3 regions of the Metabacillus schmidteae genome follow, and region 1 is predicted to be linked to each of the others. Evidence: riboswitches for the same ligand, from Rfam matches in the RefSeq annotation. Region 1 holds a riboswitch; each other region holds the start of a gene.

Evidence for each region. Region 1 has a riboswitch for S-adenosylmethionine ahead of HWV59_RS15810 (5-methyltetrahydropteroyltriglutamate--homocysteine S-methyltransferase). Riboswitches for the same ligand answer to the same signal wherever they lie in the genome.
Region 2: it holds a riboswitch for S-adenosylmethionine, as region 1 does, so the genes downstream of both, mtnW (2,3-diketo-5-methylthiopentyl-1-phosphate enolase) here and HWV59_RS15810 (5-methyltetrahydropteroyltriglutamate--homocysteine S-methyltransferase) in region 1, are expected to answer to the same signal.
Region 3: it holds a riboswitch for S-adenosylmethionine, as region 1 does, so the genes downstream of both, HWV59_RS07075 (Na+/H+ antiporter NhaC family protein) here and HWV59_RS15810 (5-methyltetrahydropteroyltriglutamate--homocysteine S-methyltransferase) in region 1, are expected to answer to the same signal.

The regions. Positions count from the first base shown of each region.
Region 1 covers NZ_CAESCH010000001.1:3,271,448-3,281,899, forward strand. The annotation lists gene fbp (fructose-1,6-bisphosphatase) at 1-1,127, opposite strand, end outside; gene HWV59_RS15790 (coiled-coil domain-containing protein) at 1,560-3,389, opposite strand; gene HWV59_RS15795 (efflux RND transporter permease subunit) at 3,389-5,389, opposite strand; gene HWV59_RS15800 (TetR/AcrR family transcriptional regulator) at 5,596-6,186, shown strand; gene HWV59_RS15805 (hypothetical protein) at 6,403-6,549, shown strand; gene HWV59_RS15810 (5-methyltetrahydropteroyltriglutamate--homocysteine S-methyltransferase) at 6,607-7,710, opposite strand; SAM riboswitch class I at 7,868-7,970, opposite strand; gene HWV59_RS15815 (YuzF family protein) at 8,184-8,489, shown strand; gene gnd (phosphogluconate dehydrogenase (NAD(+)-dependent, decarboxylating)) at 8,876-9,769, opposite strand; gene zwf (glucose-6-phosphate dehydrogenase) at 9,804-10,452, opposite strand, start outside.
Region 2 covers NZ_CAESCH010000001.1:2,106,262-2,116,713, forward strand. The annotation lists gene HWV59_RS10035 (carbon-nitrogen family hydrolase) at 67-855, opposite strand; gene HWV59_RS10040 (pyridoxal phosphate-dependent aminotransferase) at 958-2,133, shown strand; SAM riboswitch class I at 2,194-2,303, shown strand; gene mtnW (2,3-diketo-5-methylthiopentyl-1-phosphate enolase) at 2,514-3,755, shown strand; gene HWV59_RS10050 (2-hydroxy-3-keto-5-methylthiopentenyl-1-phosphate phosphatase) at 3,752-4,414, shown strand; gene HWV59_RS10055 (methylthioribulose 1-phosphate dehydratase) at 4,411-5,031, shown strand; gene HWV59_RS10060 (1,2-dihydroxy-3-keto-5-methylthiopentene dioxygenase) at 5,071-5,613, shown strand; gene abc-f (ribosomal protection-like ABC-F family protein) at 5,634-7,337, opposite strand; gene cbpA (cyclic di-AMP binding protein CbpA) at 7,734-8,372, shown strand; gene HWV59_RS10075 (divergent polysaccharide deacetylase family protein) at 8,419-9,195, opposite strand; gene HWV59_RS10080 (aspartyl-phosphate phosphatase Spo0E family protein) at 9,537-9,788, shown strand; gene HWV59_RS10085 (ZIP family metal transporter) at 9,828-10,452, opposite strand, start outside.
Region 3 covers NZ_CAESCH010000001.1:1,464,210-1,474,661, reverse strand. The annotation lists gene HWV59_RS07085 (hypothetical protein) at 252-512, opposite strand; gene HWV59_RS07080 (hypothetical protein) at 958-1,140, opposite strand; gene HWV59_RS07075 (Na+/H+ antiporter NhaC family protein) at 1,937-3,217, opposite strand; SAM riboswitch class I at 3,503-3,609, opposite strand; gene HWV59_RS07070 (hypothetical protein) at 3,880-4,062, opposite strand; gene HWV59_RS07065 (hypothetical protein) at 4,334-4,474, opposite strand; gene HWV59_RS07060 (DUF3231 family protein) at 4,669-5,673, shown strand; gene HWV59_RS07055 (CoxG family protein) at 6,516-6,956, opposite strand; gene HWV59_RS07050 (DUF3237 domain-containing protein) at 7,131-7,580, opposite strand; gene HWV59_RS07045 (MFS transporter) at 7,694-9,052, opposite strand; gene HWV59_RS07040 (MOSC domain-containing protein) at 9,388-10,116, opposite strand; gene HWV59_RS07035 (helix-turn-helix transcriptional regulator) at 10,267-10,452, opposite strand, start outside.

The DNA.
Region 1 (10,452 bases):
ACTTGCTTCTCTTCTTCTAATAATTGGTCCGGCTGTTCAGGATTTACAGTAGCAAAGCACGTATTTTCTAAAGGATATTTTTTTCCTCCGATGGTTATTTCGTTATTTTCATAATCGATTTTTTCAAGTAAAAGTCGCTCAGACATATTGAATGTCGGACGTCTTTTAATGATCGGACTTTCGAGCTTGAACTGAATCATGGCGATTGCTTGATGAATTTTTGTTATTTGCAGTTTTTCTTCATCAGAAACGTTATCATCAGGCTGAATTTTCGGTCTGAATGCAGGATTATCTTTATAATATTTATTTGCCAGGTTCATAAGTGGTCGGAGATTTATTCCATATACATCTTCGATAATATCTAAATTGTTATAGCGCGCACAAATACGAATAATGTTAGCAAGACAAACCTTTGAACCGGCAAATGCACCGATCCACAGCACATCATGATTCCCCCACTGAATATCAACCGAGTGATAATTAATCAAAGCTTCCATAATTTTATCCGGCTCCGGTCCACGATCATAAATATCCCCTACAACATGAAGATGATCAACTACCAAACGTTGTGTCGTATAGGCTAGTCCAATAATAAGCTTATCAGCTTGGCCGAGAGTTATAATTTGCTGAACAATGCTTGTATAATATGGTTCTTTAAAATTAGTAAACTCATCTGTTTTGTATAAAAGTTCTTCAATAATATAGACAAATTGACTAGGCAGAGCCTTACGTAACTTTGATCTGGTATATTTAGAAGAAGCATAGGAAATGAGCTTAATCATTCTCTCAATGATAACGGTGTACCACTGGAATAATTCTTCTTCATTGCTAAAATGATTTTTCATTAGCTTGATTTTATCTTCAGGGTAATACACTAAAGTCGCAAACTCTTTGATTTCTTTTTCAGTTAACACTTTTTTGTAAATATCTTCTATTTTCTCCCTTACCTTCCCAGATCCATTACGTAATACATGCTGAAACGCTTGAAACTCTCCATGTAAATCACTAACAAAATGCTCTGTTCCTTTTGGCAAATTCAAGATCGCCTCAAGATTAATAATCTCAGTAACGACCTTTTCCTCACAATCATACTTTTGCGCTAATAAATCCAAGTGTTTAGTGTGCAAATTTTGTATCCCCTTTCACTACTCTCTCTTTATTATACAATGACTTGATAGAGATGAAATACTAATATTATTAGAGAAAACTATTTTTATTATTAAAATGAAAATGATCTTTTTATTATCTTTATTTACAAGAGGTGGGTCGGAGGGACAGGTCCCTTGTCCCACATTTATCCATAAATTATTATACAAGATTATGAAAATTTGGATTATTTATATTCTAGATGTCATTATGAAAACGGTCAAGAGGTCAGGGGATTTACTCCTTGGTCAAAGTTAGAAATGGTCAGGTCTTCGCCAAATCCTAATGGTGATAGCCTTCGTTATATTTAAGCTATAAGCCAGAAAATTCATATACTTTCTGATAGTATAAAAAAAGGGCCAGTGGTCCAGTTTACCTGTCCCTCTGACCCAACCCACTCTTACCCAGTATTTTTATGAGAAGAGATCTTTTAGTCGTGCCCAGAATCCTTTTTCTTTTTCTTTTGGTTTTTGCGTTTCTTGTTTTTCTTCTTTTTTGATGCTTTCTGTTTTGATGACGAATTGGACGGAGTTTACTTGTTCATTTTTAGGTGATACAAAGGATACTGCTTCGAAATCAGATTTGTCATAGTCGTCGATCATTTCATTTACTTCTTGTTTCATTTGATCAGGTAAATCACTAGTTGATTCATAAAGTTCCTCTGTTCCGTCATGAAGCTTACTTACTCCATTTTCCAGTTCACCTGTTCCATTTGAAAGCTCTTCGATACCTGTGTGTAACTTAGCATAGGAGTCTGACAATTGACCTACTCCGCCTGAATATTCTACTAAGCCTGAGTGAAAGGCGCCATAATTAGAAGAAAGTTTATTTATTCCGTCCTGCAGTTGCGCAATTGAGTCAGCAACGTCCATCTGCTCGAGTGAGGATGCAATTCCGTTTTTCATCGTTTCAAGATTGTTCGCCATCTCTATTAAAGCACCGTTCACCTGGTTTAGTGTTGCACTTACTCCATCAAATGCTCCCTTTACAGCCGAATAGGTTCCCTTTGCTGTGCGTGCCGCAGCATATGTTTCAAGTAATTGATTCAAGACTTCTTGATCTGCCCCGCTACTATATAACGCTTTCGTTTCTTCTTCTGTAATCTCGTATTCAGGAATAGCTTCCATTGCTTTTTTTAGCTCATTGTATGCCTTGGCATAATTTTCATTAAATGTAGTCAAGCCTTTACCTATTTCTCTTAGTCCACCCGCAATTTGGCCGAGTCCATCTTCCAATTTTTTAAAATCACCGAGACCCATTTCCTCTGAGCTACTGCTAAGAGAGGTATTCAATGTTTCGAGTGCTTGTTGAATATTTTTGGAGGCACTGATCAGTTCTTTAGAAGAGCCATCTATTTTCGACATTCCTTCTTTAAATGCTTGTGATCCTTTCTTCAGTTCGTAGACTCCATTATTTAGTTCAGATACTCCATCATTTAAATCGCCAACACCATTGTTAATGTCACGAATCGCATTTGTTAATAACTCCATATCACCTGTCATATCATCAATGTTTGGTGCATCGATTGGCATGGAAGATGGAATAGCTGTGATATCGATGCCATCTAATTCGAAACCTAGAGCATCAGCTTCAACTGTTAGTTCTTCCTCTTTTTCAGGCATGACTGTGAAGGTCACTTGTTTGTTTTTCCCAGCATTAGCCAGCATCCCGTCTGGTGCTTTTATATTGCTATATAATTCTGTATTAAGTGAAAGAGATATTTGTAATAAGTAGTTTTCAAAAAATAGCGGATCTACTTGTTCATTGGCAGAAGTATTAATCACAATTTGCACATGGCCTTTTTGTCCAGCCAATTCATCAGGGTTGATTTGTTTTCCATTTAATAGATAGGAAATAGATATATTCCAAGGCAATGGTTCTTCCTTCATATTGCCTTGATAATAAAATTTCCCCTTTGAATCGGCTGTAAATTCGACTGTATGATTCTTTTGTTCCAGCTGTGTTAAGTCTGTTAAGTTTTTTAAGCTGGTATACGGCCCATAATCAATAATTTCACCGGGCTTTTCTATATCTAAGATGTTGACAACATACGCCTCCTGTCTTTCTCCAGTGGCACTAAGTTTTGCATAGACAACCTCATCTTTAGATGAAACTTCTCCTATTTGTTGAGAAGACTCAGCATTTGAGTTGCTGTCATTTGTAGCAGCCGTAACTTGTATAGAAGGTATGACGATAATCGTTGTTGTCAAGACAAGTAGTATTTTACTTATGCTTTTTTTCATCATTTCTTCTCCTTATAAAAGTTTGCTTTTAACGTTGTTTTTGCAATCAGCTTATCAAAAACCAAAAACATTGCCGGCAGGAAGAAAACGACCATAATAAAGGCAAGCATTGCCCCTCTTCCAAGCAATAACCCGATTGAAGAAACAATTGGATTTGTGGATGTAATCCATAAGATAAACCCTACGCTCGATAAAATAGCTCCGGAAATTCCAATAGAGAAAATCTTCTCATCTAATGTTTTCTTCATCGCTTCGAGTGCCGTCATGTCCTGTCGATATTCTTTATAAGCATCTGTTAAAAGAATCGCATAATCAACTGTCGCCGCAAGCTGAATAATACTGATCAACAGGTATCCCACATAAACTAATGAAGAATCTGTAAAATATGGAACCGAGAGATTAATCCATACCGCTGTCTGAATCGTCAAAAGCAGGACGATTGGAATGGAGATCGATTTAAATGTAACGATCAGGACAAACGCAATCGTAATAATGGTCAAAAGATTCACCAACGTATTATCCTTTTGAACGGTATTTTTTATATCATATAATGTGACGCTTTCACCAACTGAATAGACATGATCATAATATTTTTCTGCGCTGCTATGGACTTGATCAATTAATTTAAACGCCTCTTCTCCCTCGGTTTTCGTATCTGTTTGAAGAATTAATCGACTATAATTTTCTGAGTAAAATTGCTCTGTTACAGAAGGATCCAAATACTCAGGTGGAATCGCCGAACTAACAGTGTTTACATAAGCAAGTACGCTGGACACATTCTCAATATTTTCTAATTCTTGAACTAACTCTTCTTCTTTCGCAATATCTCCTTTTGGTACCAGCAATACGAGTGGTGTGCTTTCACCAAAATGCTCTTTAATTTTGACTATATCGCTGCCAGCTCTTGTTTCTTCTGGTTGATCACCGATTCCATAGATAAAATTTGTCTGACTTTGTGCCAAAAATGCCGGTACAACTAATAAAAAAACAATAAGTAAGCTGGGAATTTTCATTTTCATTACTGCATTACCTTTGTTCTTTATATAAGGAAGTAATGGTTTATGCTGCGTTTTATCAATCCATTTATAAAACACTAGCGTAAGTGCCGGTAAAAAGACCATTACACTAATGAAACTTAATAAAATACCTTTTACTAAGTTAATCCCTAAATCTGAACCAATTTCAAAGTTCATAAACGAGAGTGCAATAAACCCAAAAAAGGTTGTTGACGCACTTGCCGTGATCGCAGAGAACGATTTTTTCATGGCAAGCTGCATAGCTTCTTGTGGATCAGCTATTTTCTTCCGATAATCTGAAAAACTATGTAGAAGGAAAATCGCATAATCAAGTGATACCGCCAGCTGTAAGATTGGAGCAACAGATTGAGTCACAAAGGATACTTCGCCGAGAAACATATTTGTACCCATATTTATTAAGATTGACACACCTATAGCTGTTAAAAATAACACCGGCTCTACCCAGGATGTTGTTGAAACAACTAAAATGATAATAATAATAGGAACTAACAAAGCAGCTGCATACATAGATTCCGTTCCAGCCATTTTTTGTTGTGTGGCCGTATTCAGAGATTCCCCTGCCATCGCATTTTCCTCACCAATAAGCTTATAGATTTCATCTGTTATGGCAACTTCATCTCCATCGCGAATACTAAACGAAAATAATGCTTTTCCATCCTTATAATAGGTTTCAACAGTCTCTTCATCTGCCATTTCGAGTGGAGCTTTTATATCGATCGCATCATCTAACCACGTAACATCTGACACACCATCAATCACAGCTAATTCCTTTTTAAAAGCAAGAGCTTCCTGAATGGTCACATCATTAACCATAACTCGGTTCGACGGAACACCCCCCTCAAACTCCTGCTCCATGATGTCCAATGCTTTTGTTGACTGTGCATCATCCGGCAAGTAATCTGTCATATCATAGTTTACTGATACTGTTAATGATGCCAAGGAACAGATGATGGTAAGGATCATAAATGTAATGACGACTGCTTTTTTATGTTTAATAATTCGTGCTGCACTATTTATAAGTTTTCACCCTCTCTTGCCTTTTTTTCATGTTCACCCTATCATTATATTGACACGGTGTTGGCTATTCAACAATCAGTTATTTAACATCCGTTAGTTGAACAACATATTTACAATATATGTTGGATAATGCATATGAAAAGGTGATTTTTATGTCTAGTTCAAAACTGGATCGACGTAAAAAATATACGCAAATGGTATTAAAGGATAGTCTTATGCAACTATTAAAGGAAAAACAGATTTCCTCTATTACAGTTAAAGAAATATGTGAATGGGCTGATATTAATCGATCTACATTCTATTCTCATTTCACAGATCAGTTTGATCTTCTTGACAAAATAGAAAATGAGTTGATTGATGATATGGCTGGGTATTTACATCAGTGTAACTTTGAAAATGATCAAGACGATCTCCAGATGATTGAGAAATTATTGGAATACTTCGCATCAAAGCACGAGGTGTGTCAGACACTTCTTAATGAAAAAGTAGACACGACATTTCAAAACAAATTTGCACAGGATATCTTTATGAAAAACTGGAAAGCTGATAAACAACTAAGTAAGGAAATGTCTATGTATTTAAGTATTTTTACTATTAGCGGGAGTATCTATACGATTAAATCATGGCTAAATCAAGGTATGGATAAATCCCCAAAAGAAATGGCAGAAATCATTAATCATGTAATAAAAAATGGATTAAATGGAATGAAGGGACATGGGGACAGGTCAATTGTCCCAAAGTAAAAAAAAGGGACAGTGAACCTGTCCCCTTGACCCATAAAACTACATCTCTATGTATAAATAACAATTCTATATTAGTTTTCGCAAAATCATATCAAATTGATATTTGTTTTATCTAAGTTTGAGATATATAATAAAGACAAGAAGTTAAGGAAAGCGATTACAACATTATAACAACAAAAGATTAAGTCTTGGTTTATACATAAGGAGGATTTTAAAATGAGCAAAGTAGCCAGAGATTATAAAGTGAATAAATTATTAGATAAACAAAAATTTAGTGAAAAACAAGTGTCCGAAATGTCAGATGCACAAATTGAATACTATCACTGGCTCTATTTTGAAGATTCTGTTTACGATTATATGTAATGATTAGTTTAATAGATGAATAAAAGCGAACATCAATTGATGTTCGCTTTTATTATGTTATCCCCAAATCTCTTTCGAAATATCAACGATATACTTTAACTTCTCCCATTGTTCTTCTTCTGTTAGGATATTTCCATGATGAGTTGAAGCAAAGCCACATTGTGGACTAATACAAATTTGCTCAAGTGGTACATATTTTGTTGCTTCTTCCACACGTGCCTTAATGTTTTCTTTATCTTCCAGCTTGCCATGCTTTGATGTGAATACCCCAAGAACGACTTGTGGTCCTCCATTTGGAATGTATTCTAACGGTGCAAAATCTCCAGAACGATCATCATCATATTCTAAGAAAAATCCGTTTACTTTTTCTTTTGCAAATAATGTTGGCGCGATTTTAGCATAGCTGCCTTCAAATGCCCATGTTGAACGGTAATTACCACGGCAAAGATGTGTTGTAATAATAAGATCTTCCGGTTTATCCTCTAATACACCATTTGCCACTCGTAAGGCTAAGTCGATTAACTGTTCACGAGAATAGCCACTATCATTAAACGGAATTTCCGGTGCGTTCAGTCCTGCAATGTATACATCATCAAGCTGCAGGTACCGACAACCAGCATCATAAAAAGCTTTAATAGCATCACGGTATGTTTGGATAACATCATTTGTATATTCTTCAAGGTCTGGATAAATGTCTAAATTGCGAATTCCTGCATTGAATAATTGGTTAGGACTAGGAATTGTTTGTTTTGCAACCGCACGATCACCAACGATTTCTTTAAATTCAATAAATTCTTTTACGTGTGGATGATCCGGATTAAATGAGATTTTTCCAGTTACTCGTACATCGTATCTTTCTGTTTCTTCACCATTGAATTTAAACCCATGACCTGGCACATATCCTTCTACACCATTTAAATGCTCTAAAAAGTCTGTATGCCAAAATCTGCGGCGGAATTCTCCATCTGTTACAGCTTGCAGGCCAACTTCAATTTGCTTGTCTACAACTTTTTTTATTTCTTCTGTTTCAATATCATGTAATTGTTGAGCTGTAATTGTTCCTGCCTGAAAATCTTTTCTAGCGTTATGAATTCGTTCCGGTCTTAATAAACTTCCCACGTGATCTGCTCTAAATGGTGCTTTTACTAATGTTTTTGTCATGTAGAACTCTCCCTTATTAAAAAATTTACCTACAGTATAGAATTTCTATGTATATCGATAAACAAATCGAATTAACTGTAGTACTTAATACCTTAAAACTAAAAAACCCTCTTCATAAATAAGAAGAGGGGTTCGTTAGCATAGTTATACCTTGCTCCTCTTATCTCTATAGCATCATGCTACTGGAGTTGGCACAGTACTTATTAAAGTCCGCTGCCGAGGTATCATAGGGCCAGTCCCTCCACCTCTCTTGATAAGAAAATATCAAAATATTAAGTTAATACAATTAATATACTCTTTCCTTAAGTAAGATGTCAAACATTAATTGTAAAATTTTCTAGTTTATAAACTATTAAGTAACAGTATATTTATCCTTAATAGAATTTTTGGAATTGGGTGAATACCCATAGCAATACCCAAACCATTGAATATGTTGTGATTGTGGGAAAAACAGATGATGGAGGTAATAATAAATGAATAACATGTATCACACTATGACTCAGCCAATGCATATGGACAATATGAATATGATGCAGCAGCCTATGCACATGGAAAATATGATGCAGCCCAAGCAAGTGATGGTAGTAGAACCATACGTGTATGCTGCAACAAGTACATTAGTTGGAAAGCGGGCAGTACTTGAAACAACAAGAGGAAGAGTAGCTGGACTTGTTATGGATGTAAAACCAGATCATGTTGTTCTTCAAGAACGTGAATCTACTTTTTTTGTTCGCTTATGTGAAGTTGTTTGGATTATGCCTGACACTTCTCAAAAATGACCTTACAGAGAATAAGACTTTATTTCTCATTAGAGAGGTAAAGTTTTTTTACATAAGCTTTCTTTTAGTTTAACCAAAACATATTCGTATAAAATATAATAGAAATGAGAACATTAATTTTATAAATTGGAGTGAAGCAGATGACAAAATCAAAAGCAAAAAAGCAAAGAGAAAAATTATTGCGGGAAGGTAAAAGAGATCCAGTATTAAATCGAGGAACATATGCATTAGCCGATATGAACACTAGAGTGACGAAAACAAAACATGAAAAAGTAAATCAAGTAAAACATAAAAAGCGTCTATCTGACCAGGATGATCATGGGACAGATGGACGCTTTTTTACATGCCAATTGAATTGGCAGAAATGCCTTGGCATAGCGACTACTTTATTTCTTTTCCACCGCATGTCCACCGAACTCATTTCGCAATGCAGCAACAACTTTACCTGTAAAGGTATCTGTTTCCAGCGATCGGTATCTCATCATTAATGAAAGTGCAATAACAGGAGTTGCTGCTTGGAGATCTAACGCTTCTTCAACCGTCCATTTCCCTTCACCAGATGAGTGCATAATTCCCTTAATATCATGTAGTTTGGCATCTTTGGCAAATGCATTCTCTGTAAGTTCCATTAACCATGACCGAATGACAGAACCATTACTCCAAACTCTTGCTACTCGTTCATAATCATAATCGAATTGGCTTTTTTCTAGAACCTCGAATCCTTCTCCGATAGCTGCCATCATTCCATACTCAATCCCATTATGAACCATTTTTAAGAAGTGGCCACTTCCTGATTTCCCTGTATATAAATAGCCTTTTTCAACTGCCGTGTCCCGGAAGATTGGTTCAACGACCTCCCATGCCTCCTGGTCGCCTCCAATCATATAATTTGCGCCATTGCGAGCACCTTCCATCCCGCCTGATGTTCCAACATCAAGGTAGCTTACCCCCACTTCCTTAAACTCATCATATCTTCGCATTGACTCACTATAATGAGAATTACCTGCTTCAATGACGATATCACCACTAGATAGCAGTGGCTTAACATCCTGTATCACTTGATCAACGACTTTATGTGGCACCATGATCCACACAATTCTTGGACTTTCAAGAGACTGTACCAGTTCCTTTAAATCCGAGGTTCCTCGAGCACCATATTGTTTTATCTCATCTACTGTTTTTTCATTAATATCAAACGCAACCACTTCATGTTGGTGATCGATGAGATTTTTACTAATATTTAACCCCATTTTACCTAATCCAATTAAGCCTACTTTCATTACTACCACTCCTTTAATTAGTCCGACTCAACGGTTACTTGTTGTTGTTCAGCTTTTGAGATCTATTTTCAGTTTGAATATCATTTTCAATTGTGTTGTCAATTGACCACCATGCAAATCCATCTTCTTCAAGTAGTTTGTGTGCAGCAGTTGGACCATATGATCCAGATGGATACTCATGAAGCGGGACAAGATTTTCCTTAAATGCATCAAGAATTGGTTGAACAAGTTGCCAAGATAATTCTACTTCCTTCCAGTGAGCAAAATAAGTAGCATCACCCTCTAATGCATCTACCAATATAATTTCATAAGCCTCGGGAATGTCACTCTGTTCAGGTGTAAAGTCAACATGGATCGGTTCAATCTTCCCTTCTTTCAAAGGGTTACGACTATTTAGTTGGAATGACACTTCTGTATCAGGGTTAATTCCGATTTCCAATAGATTTGGCTCCGTTTTTCCATCGTATTTCGGTAATAGATTTTTAAATTCAATCACAATCCGAGTGGATTTTTCTCTCATTCGCTTTCCTGTTCGAATATAAAATGGGACACCCTTCCATAACGGATCATCAATCCAAAGGCGTGCAGCGATGAATGTATCAGTCATAGAAGATGGATCAATATTTGGTTCATCCTTATATCCAATTACTTGCTGACTATTTATTTCTCCAGAACCATATTGA
Region 2 (10,452 bases), 1.2 Mb from region 1:
CATATTATCAATGTTCATAAGATTTTGTCAACAGAAAATCTAAAGAATTGCCTAAATATTTTTAAATTAGAGATAATGATGTGGGAGACGATCATCGAAAATAGGAATTTGATTGCGAACTTTTTTCACCATTTCAATATCCAACTCGGCTGAAATCATACCTGGATTTCCATCTGCTTCAGCTAAGATGTCTCCCCAAGGGTTAATAATTAGTGAATGCCCGGCAAATTCATTGTCAGGGTCAGTTCCTGCCCGATTGCATGCTACAACATAACATTGATTTTCTATGGCTCTACTGAGTAGGAGTGTTTTCCAATGATTAAGGCGGGGCATTGGCCATTCTGCAACAACGAATAGCACCTCTGCTCCCATTGTGGTGTGGGCGCGAATCCATTCCGGAAAACGTATATCGTAACAAATGACTCCAGCACTTTTCATACCACCAAGGTCAAATAAACCTTTTTCACTCCCTGCAGTTAAGTAGTGGTGCTCGTTCATAAGCTTAAAAAGATGAAGTTTACTATATTCATGGATTAACTGTCCGGTATTGTCCACAACAAGCATTGTATTGGTTACCTGCTTGTCAATTTTTTTAGCAATTGACCCACCCACAATGTGAACGTTATATTTTTTTGCAAGCTCCTGTAGGAAGGAGGTTGTCTTCTCACCATTTTCATCGGAAATTTCTTCTAAGCGAGTTAGATCATAACCCGTTGTCCATAGTTCAGGTAAGACAATCGTAGTTGATTGTTCTTGTTGTACAGCTTGGGCAATCTTTTTTTCTACTTGTTGATAATTAAAATCCGGATCACCGAATTTGATGTCTAATTGAATACATGTAATGATAGGTTTCATTTGGTTCACACCTTCAATTAAAATTTTTTACTTTACAAGTTGTATCTAACGATATATTATTTGTGACTAGAATTTCAAGAATTTTTTGAGTAGGTGTTAAAAATGAAAAAATTTAAGCAATCTGAATTATTAAATACATTACCGAAGCAGTTTTTTGCAAGCCTTGTTGCGAAAGTGAACAACATCATTGAGCAAGGTCACGATGTTATTAATTTAGGTCAAGGAAATCCAGACAGACCAACACCGGCACATATTGTTGAAGCAATGGAAAAAGCAGTAAAGAACCCAAATTACCATAAGTATTCTCCGTTTCGTGGTCAATCCTTTTTAAAGGAAGCAGTTGCTCTTTTTTACAAAAGGGAATATGGAGTAGAGATTGACCCACAAACTGAAGTAGCAATCCTATTTGGTGGTAAAGCAGGCTTAGTTGAGGTTCCTCAATGTCTCCTAAATCCAGGAGATGTAGTACTAGTGCCTGATCCAGGTTATCCTGATTATTGGTCAGGGGTGGAATTAGCTCGTGCAAAAATGGAAGTTATGCCCTTGTTAGAAGAAAACAAGTTTTTACCGAACTATAAAAATATAGAAAAAGATGTCATTGAACAAGCGAAATTAATGTTTATTAACTATCCAAATAATCCAACTGGGGCAACAGCATCTGAAGAATTTTTTGAAGAGACGGTACAGTTCGCTGACGATCATGATATTTGTGTTGTCCATGATTTCGCATATGGAGCAATTGGCTTTGATGGTAAAAAACCAATGAGCTTTTTGCAAACTAAGGGTGCAAAAGAGGTTGGAATTGAAATATATACCTTCTCTAAAACCTACAATATGGCTGGTTGGAGAATTGGCTTTGCAGTTGGTAATCCTTCTGTAATTGAGGCTTTAAACTTACTTCAAGATCATATGTATGTGAGTGTGTTTAGTGCCATCCAAGAAGCAGCTGCACATGCGTTATTAAGCCCGCAAACATGTGTTGAGGAACTAAATGCTTTATATGAATCCAGACGAAATGCTCTTATTGATGCATGTCTTGAAATTGGATGGAAAGTAACTGCTCCGGCTGGATCATTTTTCGCATGGCTTCCAGTTCCAAGTCAATTTGAATCCTCTCAAGCCTTTTCAGATTATTTGCTTGAAAATGCACATGTTGTAGTAGCGCCCGGTGTAGGATTTGGAGATTATGGTGAAGGGTATGTAAGGGTTGGTTTACTAACATCTGAAGAAAGATTAAGAGAAGCCGTTGAAAGAATTAAAAAATTAAATATTTTCTAATCTTGACAAATTATATTTTTTTCTGTCATAATCTTATTAATTTAAAATATGAACGTTTCGTTCTTATCAAGAGCAGGTGGAGGGACTAGCCCGATGAAGCCCGGCAACCGACTTAACATTCCGTGTTAAGCACGGTGCTAATTCTTGCAGCTAAAGCTGATAGATAAGGGAAATTTGTCTTTACAAATGCACGTAAACAAAACCCCTTTGACCTATTCAAAGGGGTTTTTTATGCTTAGAAAGCGACACAAAAATTGAAACGAAATGTTCAAGATTAATCCAAGGATCCAAATGCATTATAGAATGAAAGATGTTAAAATTAATATGATTAATAGAAAAATTCAGAAAATGTCAGATGTATTGAGAAAGTAGGGTTATCAGTGAGTGAAGTTATTGCTACATATCTTGTACACGATGCAAAAGGTGACTTAAACAAAAAAGCCGAAGGGATTGCATTGGGCTTAACGGTTGGTTCATGGACCGATCTTCCCTTGCTTGAACAAGAACAATTAAAAGCCCATAAAGGTCGTGTATTAGAAGTCAGTCAGCTTGAAAGTTGCGAAAAAACAAATCAATATCTTGGGAAAGCTGTTACTAAAGGAATTATTAAAATTGCTTATCCGAGTTTAAATTATAGTCATGATCTACCTGCAATCTTAACGACAGTTTTCGGAAAACTATCTCTTGATGGTGAAGTGAAACTGCTTGACTTAGAGGTTTCTGAAGAATTGAAAAAGGCTTTCCCGGGACCAAAATTCGGTGTCTCCGGAATACGGGAATTAGTTGGTGTTCATGATCGACCACTACTTATGAGTATTTTTAAGGGTGTCATTGGCAGAGATCTTGTTTATTTAAAGGATCAGTTAAAGCAGCAGGTATTAGGTGGGGTTGATCTAGTAAAAGATGATGAAATTCTTTTTGAGAATCCTTTAACACCTTTTGAAGATAGAATCTTAGCTGGTAAAGAAGTGTTACATCAGGTATTTGAAGAAACAGGACACAAAGCGTTATACGCAGTTAACTTATCAGGTAAAACATTTGAGCTGAAGGAAAAAGCGAAAAGAGCCACTGAACTTGGTGCTAGTGTATTGCTTTTTAATGTATTTGCTTATGGACTGGATGTAATGCAAAGTATAGCGGAAGACCCGGAAATTACGATTCCAATTATGGCGCATCCTGCTGTAAGTGGTGCTTCAACTGCATCTAACCTTTATGGATTTTCAAGCTCATTGTTATTAGGGAAGTTAGTTAGAATGTCTGGAGCAGACTTCTCTTTATTCCCTTCTCCTTATGGAAGTGTAGCACTGGATCGAAAGGAAGCACTTGGAATTGCGGAGTTTTGCTTGAAAGAAGAAGGATTTAAGCAATCGTTCCCGGTTCCGTCTGCAGGCATTCATCCTGGCTTAGTTCCATTATTAGTGAATGATTTTGGTCTTAATTCCGTTATTAATGCCGGTGGTGGAGTCCATGGACATCCTAACGGAGCGATTGGTGGAGGACAAGCTTTCCGCGCAGCTATCGATGCTGCCCTTTCCGGTATCACACTGAAGGAAGCATCTGAAACAAGCGAAGATCTTAAGCTTGCCATTAATCTTTGGGGTGCCAAAGAGGTGAGCAAATGAGTGACAAAGTAATTATTTGTGACTTTGACGGGACGATCACAGAGACAGATAACATCATAGCTATTATGAAAAAATTTGCTCCACCTGAATGGGATGCTCTTAAAGAAGGAGTGCTCTCTCAGAATATTTCCATTAAAGAAGGGGTAGGGAAGATGTTTCAATTACTTCCTTCCTCATCAAAGGCTCAAATTGTGGAGTATATCCTAAATCATGCAGAGATCCGTTCAGGTTTTCGAGAGTTTGTTCAATATACACAAGACAAAAACATTCCACTTTATGTTGTTAGTGGAGGAATTGACTTTTTTGTTTATCCGCTTCTTGACGGATTGGTTCATGAAGATCAAATTTATTGTAATGTGGCTAATTTCTCTAAGGAAAATATAGAGATTGAATGGCCAAATAACTGTGATGAATATTGTACGAATGAATGTGGGTGCTGTAAGCCGTCACTTATTCGTCAGCTGACACATGAGGATCAGAAGAAAATTGTAATTGGTGACTCAATAACAGATTTACAGGCAGCAAAATTAGCGGATTTTGTAATTGCTAGAGATTTGTTACTAGAAAAATGTAAAGAGTTAGGGCTGCCACATCAATCGTTTACAACATTTTATGATGTGATGAACATTCTTGACCAGATAGAGGAGGAGAGTGTGTGAGTTTACTAGATCAACGCTGGGAAGAATTAGCTGATATTAAAAGGGTGCTGGCAAAGAGAGAGTGGTTCCCAGGAACAAGTGGAAACTTGGCTATAAAAGTGAATAGTGATCCAATTTCATTTCTTGTTACGGCAAGTGGAAAGGATAAAACAAAGGAAACGAATGAAGATTTTTTACTTGTTGATGGCAAGGGTCAACCTGTTCAGGACACTCATTTAAAACCATCTGCTGAAACGCTATTACATGTTGAAATATTTAATAAAACGAGTGCAGGTTGCAGCCTTCATGTACATACCGTTGATAACAACGTAATTTCTGAACTTTATGGTGATCAGGGAAAGATCACGTTTAAAGGTCAAGAAATCATTAAAGCGTATGGTTTATGGGATGAGGATGCCGAATTCACAATTCCAATTATTTATAATCACGCACACATTCCTACATTGGCTCAGGAGTTTAGTGAATATGTTAGAGGTGATGCAGGTGCTGTCCTTATCCGTAATCATGGTATTACTGTCTGGGGAAGAGATGCATTAGAAGCAAAGAAATTCTTAGAAGCTAGTGAATTTTTATTTTCCTATCATTTGAAACTGATGGCATTAAAGGCCGTTCGTTAGGAAAGTGTACAATCACATTAGAAATTGGAGGAGACAATCATGGCAGTTATTAAAGTAAGAAACACAAAAGAAGTAATTGAAGGTCAAGAGCAGGTTTCTGCATTTTTAGAAAAACAAGGTGTTCTATATGAGCATTGGGATATGAGTAAGCTTCCATCACATTTAGTTGAGAAGTTCGTTCTTAGTGATGAAGAGAAATCAGAAATTTTGACAGCTTACAAAGCTGAAATTGAAGATTTAGCTGAAAGAAGAGGCTACAAGACTTGGGATATCGTGGCATTATCAGATGCAACACCAAACCTTGAAGAGTTACTTAAGAAGTTTGAAAATGTTCATACACACACAGAAGATGAGGTTCGTGCTATTACAGCCGGTCATGGGATCTTTATTATTAAAGGTGACGATCAAACAGGATACTTTGATGTAGAATTGGAAGCAGGAGATGTTATTTCTGTGCCAGAAGGAAATCCACATTTCTTTACATTAATGGAAGATCGCCAAGTTGTGGCTGTTCGTTTATTTATTGAAACAGAAGGATGGGTGGCACATCCTTATCAAGAGGAACAAGAATTAACAAAGTAATATGAAAAAGCGGAGGAATATTAATTCTCCGCTTTTTTTAATAAACATTGTTTTTTCTTTATTAAGTTTTGAAACGCCTTATCTAATCCAACATATTTATCAGAATCTGGAGTTAATAAACTTAGCTCTCCGAGTATTTCAGAGATTTTTGTGTTCACTCGCAATAACTCTTCTTCAACTTCCTTTTCGTTAGATAAGGAGGTTTTATTGGGAGTATTTCGTTTTTTTTCATATTCTTCAATCGACATTTCTACACGTTTAATTTTTTTGTCTTCGAAAACTAGCAACTTATCACAAACATGTTGTAAGAAATAAACATCATGGGAAACGACAAGAATCGTTCCTGTAAAATTTTTTAATGTTAGCTCTAATTGATTTCGACTTGCTAAATCCAAATGATTCGTAGGTTCATCCAGGATTAAGAGATCGTACTCATTTATTAGCATGCTTGTTAACTTAATTCTTGTCCGTTCGCCTAGACTTAATGTTCCAACAAGCTGATTAAGCTTTTTAGCGTCCATACCCATATTTGCCAAAGTTGTTCTTGCTTTTAATAACTGTGTCCGATCTGAAATTTGTAATGCGTCTAAGCCTGTTTGTGAAACGTCCATGTCTGCAACATCTTGGCTTAAGGTTGCGATGTTAAGAGAGGAGCTAATGTTTAAGTGACCTGATGTGATAGGTTCTTCTCCAATCAACATTTTTAATAATGTTGTTTTCCCGGAACCATTTGGTCCATAAACACCAATTTTTTCTCCATGCTTAATATAAAATTGACTTTGCTGAAACAACATCCTGTTCTGAAAAGTTTTCGTAAGATTTTTTGCCTCAATGATTCGGTTCCCTTTCTTTCCATTTGCTTTAAATTGAAAGGACAGGGATTTATCTTCAGATGGTTTTTCAACCTTGTTTTTATCTAATTCATTTTTTAACCTTTTCATTTTTGATTTCACTGCACGATCAAGTTTTTTAGCTTTTACACCATGGAACTCTTTCATGCCTTCTTGGTCACGCATTGTTCGATGAGCTTTACCAGCCCATTGTTGCAATTGATCCAATTGCTCTTCAACTCTCGCAATATCTTTCTGCTGGCTCTGATAATGATGTAATTGAATTTCTCGATTTTTTTTCTTTTTCTCATAAAATCCCGTGTAATTTCCCTCATAGGCAGTAAGATTACCGTTCTCCAGGTCAAATATTTGACTAACAGTTTGATCTAAAAAGTAACGGTCATGAGATATAATAACAATTGCACCTTTGAATGATTCAAGTTGGTCCACTAACCAATTGATCCCTTGAAAATCAAGATGATTTGTTGGTTCGTCAAGTAGAAGAATATGTGGATGACTTGCCCAAACTTCAGCTAAGGCAACTTTGAGCTTTTCACCACCACTTAAATGTGAGAGACGTTCATTTTCCCAGGTTCGATATTTAGATAGTCCTAATTCACTTGTCTTTTCAAGGAATTCACTTGAAAGATTTGTGTTGATTGCTAATTGGTAATCAACAGATTGCTTTAAATAACCAATCTTAAGTGCAGGAGATTTTAATATTGAACCGCTATCAGGTTCTATTAGGCCGTAAATCAAGTTAGCAAGTGTTGATTTCCCTGCTCCATTAATACCAACTAGACCAATTCGATCTAGTTTTTTAATTTCAAAGGAAACATCGTTTATTATTTGTTGATCACCAAAATGTTTGTGTATATTTCGTACTGTAAGCATAAAAAAAGCCCCCCTAGCCCTAGAGAGTCATTCTTAAAAATACATATTCCTATGCAAAAAATATGTGTTTCCTGTAAATAAAAGAACACATTATTTTGTTCATATAGGATGTATAATGTTGAAGAATGCAGACTAATCCAATTTCTCTAGGTAATATTAAGATTCAAATTAAATAAATGAAAAATAATAGCCTGAAAAACAAGATTAGAACTTCATTGTCTCAACATTCACCCTTTCCGACTTGGTTATCTTTATTATATGTAAGAGGGAATGATAATGCAACAGCTTACGGAGTATCATATACAACAAGTTCTAAAGAAGGATTTGCACATGACCTTTACTAATAACGAGGGCTATGATAAATTCTAATCAAACACACTACAAGGGGGTTGTGTCATGAAGGTGCGTTATCATTTCGTGAAGAAAGCGGAAGTAAAGTATTGTGATAGCCAATGGACTGTCAAGGAAGCATATGACTATTTAAAGGAAATAGGATATAGGTCTGTACCTGTTCTAAAGGATGAAGGGAGAACGTTTGTTGGATTTATCTATAAAGTTCATTTATTAGAGCATTTTGTTGAGCATAATGGAAAGGAAACAGATTTTATTGAGCCATTAATTAAAAATCAAGATGCTTACATATATGAAGACGATTCATTCTTTAAGACATTTTTAACGATCCGCCGGTTGCCTTTCTTAGCTGTGAAGAATGAGCATAATGAATTTTCCGGAATTATTACCCATTCTAACATTATGGATGTACTCGAAGATTCCTTCGGTATGAAAACGGGTGGAGTTCTTCTAACGATTGGTACGAAGGAACATAAAGGTGCTATAAAGGATTTAGTAACAGCTGTAAAAGATATCAATATTGAAGGTTTGTTAACGTTAGACAACGGTGACGAGTATATTAGAAGGATTATTTTAAATCTCTCTGGTGATTTAACTGATGAAAAACTTCAAAAAGTTGTAAAAAAATTAGAAGATAAAGATTTCCGTGTTACAGCAATCGACCGTATTGATAAAACAAAATAACTGTTACAAAGGGATTGTCCTCATTGTAGCACAGTCCCTTTGTTTACTACTGAAAGTTTGTCACATCCTCGGGATGAATAAATAATTCGGATAATGTTACAGGTTTTGCCTTTTCTAAGACCTTTGGTACATATTGTTTTAAAACCGATGCTGTTTTTTCTCCGGCAATCCCAACATGACCTATAGCGATAATTTCAGTATCATTCTCAATTCGGTTTAATAAAATATTAGCCTGTCTTACAATATGATTTATTGTATATTGTTCATCAAAAAACATTTCGTTTTCTAAATAAGGGACCCCTAACTCAGTTGCCAATTTTTCTACAACACTTTTTCCAGTTGTTTTACTATCTAAATAATATAATCCTTTCTCCTGACATACCTCCAAAATAATTCTCATTATACGAGGGTCAGCCGTAATCTTAGATCCCATATGATTATTCATTCCAACTGCATGTGGAACGTCTTCTATTGCTTTCGTGACTCTTTCTCGTACTTCCTCATTAGATAAATCACTTGTTATCGCTCCAGGTCCTAACCAGCTTTTTTTTCCATGTAATGGTTCCATTGGAAGGTGAAGAATGACTTCATGTCCTTTTTGATGAGCAATTTCTGCATCTTTTTTAGTTGTGGACATAAAAGGCATAACGGCAACTGTTAGAGGGATAGGTAAGGATAGTATTTCCTCCGTTCCTTTCATGTCATTTCCAAAGTCATCAATAACGATGGCTACTTGTTTTGGACTTGTATGTTGAGAAGTTTCAGATAGCAAATGAGGTGTAAAGTTGACAAAAAGAAAACAGAAGACCATGAATATTTTCATATGTAATACTCCTTTATTGATCAATTTTGGAATGATTGTAAAAAAATTTATGCTAAAACAAACTTTTTTTATAACATAACCAATTTAGAACAATAAATGTGTAAAAAAAATGGAAGTTTAGAAAATACATAATGTGGGAATAAAAACATATAAGCCAAGTTAAAGTGAATATGTTTACAATTTTGTCATATTTTATTATGCGAAATATGTCTAAATTTGCGTTAGGCTTTACAGATTTGATAAATTCTGTAATAATTCTTGTCATAATTAAATGGATTTTGATAAAACACACTATTTGAAGTCCTAGATTCCATATAAATGAATAACTAGGAGGCTATGTGATGAATAATACAGACCGTATGAAAACTAGTTTACTCGAGCTAATAAATAATAAAAGAGAAGAAATGATTGAAACCGCGAACAGAGAAGGCTATACAAGTGATTTAGCTGTGAAATGCAGTCAAGATTTGGACGTGCTTTTAAACGAGTATCAACAGATTTTAATAGATGAAAAAAAGCCGAAACGAGGACCGTTTCAGCATTTTGTTCCAAAGATGAAGATGTTTTCACTTCAAGATACGTACTCATATTAATCAAAAAATACAGTGGGAGCACTGTATTTTTTAATTGGATTAAAAGCTATTGATTAAGATGACCATACAAAGAATACCGGTAATAAAAGAGTAGGTGGCAAACTGTTCATTTCCATCACCGTGGGATTCTGGTATTAGCTCTTTGTAGATAATAAATAACATCGCTCCAGCAGCAAAGGCTAAACCATATGGGACAAGAAACTCCACATAGTTAGTTAAATAAAATCCAAGTAACGATGCGACAATTTCTACAGCTCCAGTAGCGGTCGCAATTAGAAATGCTTTTCCTTTTTTGATACTCTGATTGATTAAAAACAGAGCAACTAAAAAGCCTTCAGGGGCATTTTGTAATCCAATTGCAAAAGCAATTAAATTTCCGGTTTCATTTTCACTTACAGAAGATGCATAACTAACCCCAACAGATAATCCCTCAGGTATATTATGCAACGTTATTGCCGCAACGATGAGCAATGCCTTTTCATCAAATTTTATTCCACTTTTGGTATGTTCTAAATCAATATGAGGGATGGCTCTTTCAAGAGAGGTCAGTACTAAAACACCTAAAAATATTCCGATGCATACCTCTACCAACCCGCCATATTTTAAAGATTCCGGTATTAAGCCTAACATCGCAGCAGTCATCATAATTCCAGCTGTAAATGCT
Region 3 (10,452 bases), 1.8 Mb from region 1:
AATACGGATAAAGTAATCGAAAGTTTCAATGTGTTGGACTTAATTGCCCTTAATTTAATTAAAAGCATAGAAAAACGGACCGCTGAAACAGTCCATTCAAGTTTTTGTATGCCTATCAACATTAATTAGGAAAAATTCGTAAATACTCATGCAAATAAAGTTGCTCATTATCTTGAATTCAAGTCTTCCATTTAATGGCCCTTAACATAAAGAAAGAGCACAATTCATGCTGCGGAATTGCGCCCTTTTCTTTAAAAACTAAAGATAAAATATAGACTAGCTAAGTATGCTAACGACATTAAACTTAGAAGGAAAACAAAAGATGCATAAAGTAAAACCTTTGACTTTTTATTCATTACTACGCCATTTTTTAAGGAGTTAGAGAACCCTAATAACAAACCTCCTAAAATCGATATTAATCCGAACAATGGATCAATCATGCCACCCATCCATATTCCTATCATAAAAAGCATTAAATAAAATATCGGATTGAAAATAATATTCACAGCCACTTTGATTCCCCCCTTATTTAAATCCAAAATAATTTAGTTAAACGCACCCATCTGCTACATATATATTACAGCGTAGCACAATTTCAATATCCCTTTAAATACTTTTGTTTTTGTTGTTACTCGACAATCTGGGCCCATAACAAAAATAAGCGCATCTCTTGTTTGATATATGCGCCCGTTACTTGAATAAGTTATGGTGCAAAATTTTGTACAACATCCCTTACAAACATAAGTCCACCAATAAGAAGCAAAATTAATATTGCAGTTAAAATTAAGACTACCTTTTTGTTCTGTCTTTTTATAATAATTAAAATGATTAATGCAATTAAAACTACAAAAAATAGTAATGAATACATATTCTCCCTTTCTTAGCCCATAGATTTCAATACCTAACCTATTCCTTTTATTAAAACATTTTTTATCATTAACCTCTTTAGCAGATTAATTAGCTTTCAATTTTCTTTAGTTTTACTCCACTTGCAACAACTCCAATTAAACCAGCAATTACAAATATATATGCTACAAACAAAGGTGTAAAAGTAAGAGATTCAGTAAGTATTCTAAACACGCCAACAGCAAAAATAAGAAAACTACTCACAAATGTAATAATTGTTCGAGTTTTATTCATTTTTCTCCCCCTTAAAAGTAAATAATTACCTATATATAAGTTAACACATATAGTTTTTTTTACCATTATTTCGATTTAATTCCAATTAACCTGCCAAGTAGTTTAAGTATAGACCTTTATAATATCCCCTTTACTTTAAAAGCGGTATTAAACAATCGGGCGCTTATATGTAGTATCTGTTCAAAAACATTGATAGGGTGCACCATTTATCATTATTTACATGTAACCATAGATAAGCCGTTTAAGGACTTGACTTGGAGCCTCTGTGGTCATGATTGGTCTTGAAAGGCTGAAGCAGGTGTTTCAGTGGCGTATCAGCCTATCATACCCACCCCTCCAAGTAAAGTCCTATCGTTGTTTACGTTGGAAACTATAATTAATAACTATATATAACTAGTAAACAAAGATAGGAAATAGGCTGTTTTTGTAACTTTATTAACGTTAATTACGGTCCAAAACCATACTACATATAATGGCCCTTTTGTGGAAGAAAGAGATACAGATAGAATCTCTAATGATTCTTCCTCCCTAACGTGTTAAAACATTTCTCGCTCGTTCCTCATTTAATAAAAAAACGTCTCAGCTCCTGCACTATCAAGGATCTAAGACGTTTTAACAATTCCTATTTAGTTGTGTTAATCAATACTTCACACGAAATCTATATTTGGAAGATTAATAAGTGCTTGCTCTCTCTGTTCCTATTGCTACTTCCAACTTGATAATACCTAATGCACGAACCTTTACTTTATTATTAATTCAACCGGGGGACATGCCCCCGTTGCTTTAAAATATAAAATCAAGCTTTCTTTTTTGTCGGGTATCCAATGAGGATAGCGATAATTCCACAGATTCCTATAAGAATTGGATAGAATGAGTATTGCAGGATGCTTACTGGTGATATTCCCGCGACGCTTGCAGCTGCCAGAAGTTGTGCTCCGTATGGCAGAAGGCCCTGGATCGCACAGGAGAAAATATCTAATATACTTGCTGACTTTCGCGGGTCAATCCCATACTGATCAGCCATATTTTTTGCAAGCGGACCGGCGATCAGAATTGCAATCGTATTATTGGCCGTGGATAGACCAGTTAAGCTCACAAGACCGGCAATTCCAAATTCTGCACCCTTTTTCGATTTAATTCTTCGTGTCGCAAGGTGAAGCAGAAAGTCAATTCCGCCGTTAAATTTAATAACCTCCACCATTCCAGCTATTAATATCGCAAGAAAGGCGATTTCATACATGCCTGCCATTCCTTCGCCAATCGTTTGCAAAAGGCTCATTAAATGGTAGCTGCCATCCGCTAAGCCAACAGCTCCCGCGAGAACAGTCCCTAATGCAAGAACAAGGAAAACGTTCATTCCAGCTAACGCAAAAATAATGACCAGAACATAGGGAACAATTTTTACCCAATTATAGCTTAAATGCTCTACTTGTGCCGTTTCACCCATTGTAATAGCACCTAAAATAATGCCTGTTACAATGGCTGCCGGCAACACAATCCAAAAATTCACCTTAAATTTATCCTTCATTTGTACGCCTTGTGAACGAACCGCAGTGATAGTTGTATCTGAAATAAAGGATAAATTATCGCCAAACATTGAACCTCCAATAATCGCCGCCATTACTAAAGCAATTGAAAGCTCGGTATGTTCGCTTATCCCAACTCCAATTGGCGCCAATGCCACAATCGTTCCCATCGACGTACCCATGGATAGGGAGATAAAGCAGGCAATGATGAACAAGCCTACAACAAGCAAGTTTTGCGGAACAACCGATAAAGCAAAGTTAACAGTGGAGTCTACTGCCCCCATGCCTTTTGCTGTTTCTGAAAAAGCCCCAGCCAAAAGAAAAATAAGAACCATCAACATGACATTTACATTACCTGCACCTTGGCAAAAAATATCAACCTTCCGCGAAAACGATTCTTTTCGACTCATCGCCAGAGCAACAGCACCCGAAATCACAATGGCTACTATGACTGGAAAGGCATAAAAATCACCTGTAATAACTCCTGAACCAATAAATAAAACCAAAAACACAACAAATGGGATTAGCGCCCATGGATTACCTTTTTTCATTGTTCCACCTCCAAATATTAAATGGGACGGGTCTTTTGACCATTCTGTGCCCCATAAGAAAAACTCAAGGCGCCCGCCTATCGGCTCGAGCTAGACACTAAAACTACGCACAAACTTTTATGCTTTCTTATCTTCTTAGAAAAACTTGGCTTGTCGCCAAGTCCTAATGGCCAAAGCCTTAGTTTTTCTTATACTATCATCCATAAAAATTTATGTACTTTCTGATAGTACAAAAAAGCCGCTTCTCATAAAAACAAGAAGAGGCCTTATATCTATAAAATACTCTTCTCATCTATCAAGCCTTTCTTGTTGGAATTGGCACAGCAACTTAATCACTAAGTTCCGCTGCCGAGATCTCATCTGGCCAGTCCCTCCATCTCTCTTGATAAGAAGAAAAATCTATTTTTTTGTCACAGTATAAAAGATTACATGATATTTATTGCTATATCAACAAAATTTTTCTGGATAGTTTTTGGTTCTGGACAGAACTGAATATCTCACTTCCGTCATGATCATATTATTATTCCAAAATGATTTATTAAAATCTTTTGTAGATAAAGCCTAACAAGCAAAAGAACCGAAGAACACGAAAACGAGGGAGTACGAAAAAATACCATTCCCTTCTTTCGTGTTTACAATTTTGTTGAAAATCAATAGTACATCTAACGCTTTTCACCATGGTCTTTACTCTCTAAACCAAGTTCTAATTTCTTAATTTCTAATTCTATCTTTTTTTCTTCTATCTCTAATTTTTTCTTTTTTAAATCATTATCTATTTTCCTAACATATCCATAGTATATAAGAGAAAACCCAATAATTATTGTTATATAAAAATACAAATTCAAATGATTCACCACCTAAAAAAGACTAACAATTATGTAGTTACAATTAAATGATTACATACACATAAAAAAAAGAGGCGATCCTTCTTCCTAAAGACTTTTCATAAATAACACAACCCTGTTACTATCTTATTAGACTAACATCCCCCTTTATATATATTTTTTACAATTTCAATCTATACTAAATTATTAAGGTTTACTTCTATGTATGGCTTCTTGTACCCAAAACTTTTTTGTATCTATCATTGCAGCTCGCATTCAACCATTTCATCATTCATTTCTTATTCTCTATTATGGCTTCACGTAACTTTTTTATCTCTTCTGTTTGGTCCAAAATATTATTATTTACCTTTCTTAAAGCATCAAATATAGCAAAAATTCCCGCAAATATTAACATACCAAAAAGGATAATCATCTTAACACCTTCTTTAAATGAATTGGATGAATTAATTGTAACCTAAAATTACATAAAAAAAGAGCCCTCTCCTGTTTGAAGTGCAATAACACTTAATATTAGAACTTGTTTCCACAGTGATTTGTTAGCTCAAATTAATTGTTAAGCTCATAAGACCTAATGAATTAGGAAATCATTATACATGAGGTGATATTGTGGATGGTAATAAATTAAAACTCACATCTTCGGAGATAGGTTCACTTTGGGGAGAGTATGTAAACGGTACAATGACTGATGTGGTAAATCAATATATGGTTTCTATTATTGAAGACGAGCTAATTAAAAAAATTTTTGAAGATGCCATAAATACTTTCGGAAAACAAAAGAAACAAATCGCAAGTTTTATCGAGAACGAGGGGTTTCCAGTTCCAATTGGATTTAATGAATCTGATCTTTTTAAAGATAAGCCAAGACTGTTTTCAGATATATTCTGCCTAAATTACTTACATATTATGACATTACATGGTTTACTTGGGCACAGTACTTCACTGGCTATATCAGTTAGAAAAGACTTAAGGGATTTTTACGATTCATGTGATAATGACGCTAAAAACATGTATCATCAAACAATCGAGTTATTGCTTGAAAAAGGAAATTTTCAAAGAGATCCCTTATTATATCCCAATAAAAATCCTGAATATATTTCCAGCAAGGATTTCACAGATGGATTTTTCGGTAAGGGTAGAAAATTAGCAGCAACCGAAATCATTAGTATTTCTTTAAACCTTAAAAAGAGCATAATGGCGAAAACACTTTCTATTGCGTTTAGTCAAATCACTCAATCAAAAGAAGTAAGGAAGTTTTTAACTGATTCCGAGAATACTGCTGACGAACAAATAAAGGATTTTTCCAAAATTATGCAAAGGGATAATTTACCTGTTCCAAAATCTTGGGAAACCGAAGTGACAACCTCAACTGAATCTCCTTTTTCAGATAAACTAATCTTGTATCATGTTGGTTTTTTATTTCAAGCAGCCCAAAACTATCATGGGGCAGGTTTAGCATCAGCTATGCGAACAGATCTTGTAACGACTTATGAGTCAACCATTCTGAAAAATCTTATGGTAACAAAGAAGTGGTTTGATTTAATGGTTCAAAATAAATGGCTCGAACAGCCACCGCTAGCTCCTAATAGGAAAGAAATTGCGACAGAGATATAGAAGGGATGTTTTTTCCTCAATTAGTGAATACATGAATTATTAATGCGTATTTCTCTATGTTAGTTTAAATATTTTTTTAACCATCCTTATTCATTATTAGGATGGTTTAGTTCGTTTAACTTAAAATTCGAAATTGCCTTTATTTGGTTTTTGCGTATGGCTTTGTACTTGCTGCCTTTGTAAAAGCATTCACATTTTTTTTTACGTATGCTTTTTTCTCTTTTTCACCTTATAAGCATACAGAAATGGTTTATTTTTACAAAACCCACAGCTTTCGAGCTCATTTTTCCCTTTATTTGGATTTTGCATATGGCTTTGTACTTGCTGCCTTTGTAAAAGCATTCACATTTTTTTTTACGTATGCTTTTTTCTCTTTTTCACCTTATAAGCATACAGAAATGGTTTATTTTTACAAAACCCACAGCTTTCGAGCTCATTTTTCCCTTTATTTGGATTTTGCATATGGCTTTGTACTTGCTGCCTTTGTAAAAGCATTCACATTTCTTTTTTACGTATGCTTTTTTCTCTTTTTCACCTTATAAGCATACAGAAATGGTTTATTTTTACAAAACCCACAGCTTTCGAGCTCATTTTTCCCTTTATTTGGATTTTGCATATGGCTTTGTACTTGCTACCTCTGTAAAAGCATTCACATTTCTTTTTTACGTATGCTTTATCCACTTTTCCCCTTCTAAAAGATACAGATGAACTCAAATCTACCTTTATTTGGTTTTTACATATTTATTTATACTTAAGCAATCAAATACTGAAAAAAGGGCCATCCATTATTTTGGACAGTCCCTCCATTTCCGCCATTTTGAATTTCTAATAAAACTCTAATACTATGCCAAAACGGCAATTTTACGTGCAATAGATTCTGTTAAACGAGATGCTACTTTTGGAACAGCCCATTTAATAATTGGTGATATCACTGCACCCGATAATCCTCCTGCACGGACGTCCACCGTACAAGTCATTGTTGTTTTACCGTTAACTTCTTCTGCAGTAAAGTGACCGCTTCCTGTAAAATTATCTGTTAAACCTTTTAATTCAAACTTTATATTTGAAGGTTCATTCCATTCGGTAATATCTACCTGCGCTTTTATTGTTTTTTTAATACCTTTCACATTACCTTCAAATGTCCAAATTGATTGCTTGTCATTTATGATTTCATGTTCTTTATAGGCTGGTACCGATGTTGCCCATTTTTCAAGATCACTGACATAGTCCCAAACTGCTTGTACATCTACTGGAATTTCTACTGTATGTGTTCCCTTTGCCATTATGATTCCCACTTTCACTATGTATGAATTGCAAAATTAACATTTCACAAAATAATTATTACATAAAAAAACATAAACTTACATCAATAATTATAAATAGCTTCCCTTTTTATAATCATCTAATATCTGTCTTGTTTTGCGGAGCATTTCACCTACATGTGCTAGATGTAAAGATTAATGAATTTGATAAAATGAAATTTGTACATCATTTGGTCTTCTAATGCCTTCACCAATAAAAATCATTCTATTCAAAAAAGAGTACTTTTCACTGCTTGTTTCAAAGGTTGGAGTTGTTTTGAAATAATAAGAACCGTCTGGAACCTGCTCACCACGAATGATTTTATCAATAATATCCTTAGGACCATGTCTGAATCCTTTATTAATCACATAGATAGGGATGCCATCATCCGTTTCAATCACATAATGAGCAAGCGCCTCTGTTACACCATCATATCTTATCATCTGGTAATCAGCCCCTCCTGAAAGGACTTTCCCTTTTATCCCATTGCCTTCGAACGCTCCCCCAATAATTGGTATGACTCTTCTTATCCCTGTTCCAACATCACCAACTTCAATTGGATCTGCCACCTCAATATTTGCTTTAAAAAGAAATGTTGTTTCCATCTGTTACCTTCCTTTCGTCTTTTATTGTCAATCCAACTACTAAAACTTGAAACAACAAATCTATCATTTCTCGAAAAATAGTAAGTAAAGAAAACCCCTTTAAAATGACAAACTTATTTCGCCACTTTCACTGGACGATTCTCTGGGTGTATCTCTTCTTTTGCTTCATAATAATTTCCGTGCTTTTCCTGAACAAATAACATCGCAACACCACCAAGTAACGCTGCTCCTCCAATTGCGACAAAGTTAAATTGCGGCAATAGATTCATCGTTAATAGGAATCCAACAAAGGTTGGTGCAACAATTCCCCCTATACGACCAAAGGCCATCGTACTTCCAATTGCTGTAGAGCGCATACTGGACGGATAGTACTGTGAAACAAAGGCGTTAGAAATATTTTGCACTCCTACTGAAGCTGCACCAATAATCGCAATTAAAATAAAGGCAATTCCCATGCTATTTGTCAACCCAATAAAGGATAACGCAATTGCTCCACAGAAAAATAATGGAACAAGAACCTTTTTAAATCCAATTTTGTCCACCAAACGACCGAAAACAATCGTTCCTATAATAGCACCTACCTGCATTACAGCAGTAAAGGCAAGACTTGAGCTAAGGTCATAACCTGACTGCATCATAAGTCGAGGCAGCCATGTGTTCATTGAATAAATTAAAACAAAGGCACTAAAACAGGAAATCCAAAACATAATCGTACTGAACGCTCTTTTATCTTCAAAAAGCTTCACAACTGGTGAGCCCTGCTCTTTTGCCGGCGGCTTAACAAATTCGAATTCCCCTCCTGCACTCAAACTTGGATCAACCTTCATTAGCGTTTCTTTGGCTTCTTCAACCTTACCTTTTTCAATAAGAAATCCTACCGACTCCGGAATACTTTTCATTAAAAATGGAATAAACAATAGTGGAATACCAGCTAACCAATAAACAGGTTCCCATCCAACGGTTGGTAGTAGGGACCGGCTTGTAAGTGCTGCTAAAAGTGCTCCAATTGAATAGCCGCAGAAAATAAAAGAAACAATGGCAGATCTCACCCTTTTGGGAGAAAACTCAGTAGCGAGAGCAATAACGTTAGGCATTACTCCACCTAGACCTACCCCCGCAATTATTCGAAATACGGCAAATAAAATTGGACCTGTTGCAAAACCAGATAACATAGTAAAGAAACTAAATAAGAACGTTGTAAGCAAAATGATCTTTTTTCGGCCAATTTTATCAGACAGCATCCCAAATATAACTGCCCCAAGTGCTGTTCCAATAACCGTGTAACTTCCTATTGCACCAGCTGTTACATCTGAAATCCCCCACTCCTGTATTAAGGAAGGCACAGACGCACCATATACAACAACATCATATCCATCAAATGTAATAACTAAAAACAACCAGGCAATAAGCCATACGTGAAACGAAGAAATTTTACTATTATCAATAACATTCATCGGGTTAATCACTTTCATTTCGTTATCCTCCTATTAAATATGCAGTAAACGTTTACAAATAACTCTCCTTTTTTAAATATTCAGATTTAATAGTTTTAATTATAATAGGTTTTAGGGAACAATAGGTAACTATTTTATTTTCGTTCGTTTCTGACATAATAAAAAACGTCTTATTCCCGTACTTTCAAAGGTTTAAGACGTTCACTGTGTTAAATTGAAGGTAAATTAATAGAATAATAGGGAATATTCTCTTTCCTATCCCCCTTCTATTATCCAGTATTTATTTAGCTATACGAACTTGAGTTTGTAACCTATCTCTACATCTTCTCAATAATTCACAGAAATCATAAAATTCAATCAAGAAGATGAATTTCATCCCCTACATGAATGTCCCCTGTTTTAACTACAGAAGCATAAACACCAAAAATATTGTTTCTTTCTTTTATAACCGTCCTATGTAAACTCGGATCTCGTTCGGCATTTTCAGGATTAACAGTAATAATCATACACCTTTTACAATACTCAACGAATTTCATTTCTACTTCAGTTCCGATCTTAATACGTCTGCCCATCCATTCTTCTTCAATAAAAGGCACTTTATCCTTTAACGAAATAAATAAATTTGGACGAAAACGTCTTGAATCAACTTCATCTTTCCCCCATAGTTCCTGCAATTTATGTAATGAGGCATCTGTTGCAAGTAGAACATGTTCTTCAGCAATTGGTCCAATTGGGACATGTGAAGGAGTATATTTTTTAGTAGAAATGTTTCGTTCCGACTTGTTTTCCATTTCACTAATTAATTCTTGATCATCCCAATCAAAAACCTTACCCTCAGGTGTGATTACTTCAACTTTGGGATATTCATCCATCGATTCTTCTCCAACAAATTTTGCTTCATATCGAACCATTTCATTGAAATATGTGATGGTTAAGAAATCTCCTTTCTTTGTTTCATCTAAATAAACATGACTGCGGTCTCCATATAGACCATAGTCCATTATTTTAGATTGTTGGACACTTTCTCCACGAAATGATTTTACCGGATGGCGAATAATTTCCTTTATATGACCGACTAACATGTAATTCTCTCCTCTTTCCAATATCAATTTTAATAGTATAACAGATGGGATTGTAAAGTATTACGCCCAATAATATTAGAATGTTATTGAATTTCATACTGATATTTTCGTGTTCACCAAGGTGTTTCAATTAAAGCTCTGAAATAATCCTTACTCTTTCCCTATATGATTTTTTCGATATTTAAGTGGCGAAATATTATATCTTTGTTTAAATGATCTTGAAAAATAAGGTCCCCATTTATACCCGCATAGTTCCGCTATTTGTTCTACAGGATAATCCGTTTTAATTAGAAGATTCCTGGCATGTTCTAACCTATATTCCTTTAAATATTCCAT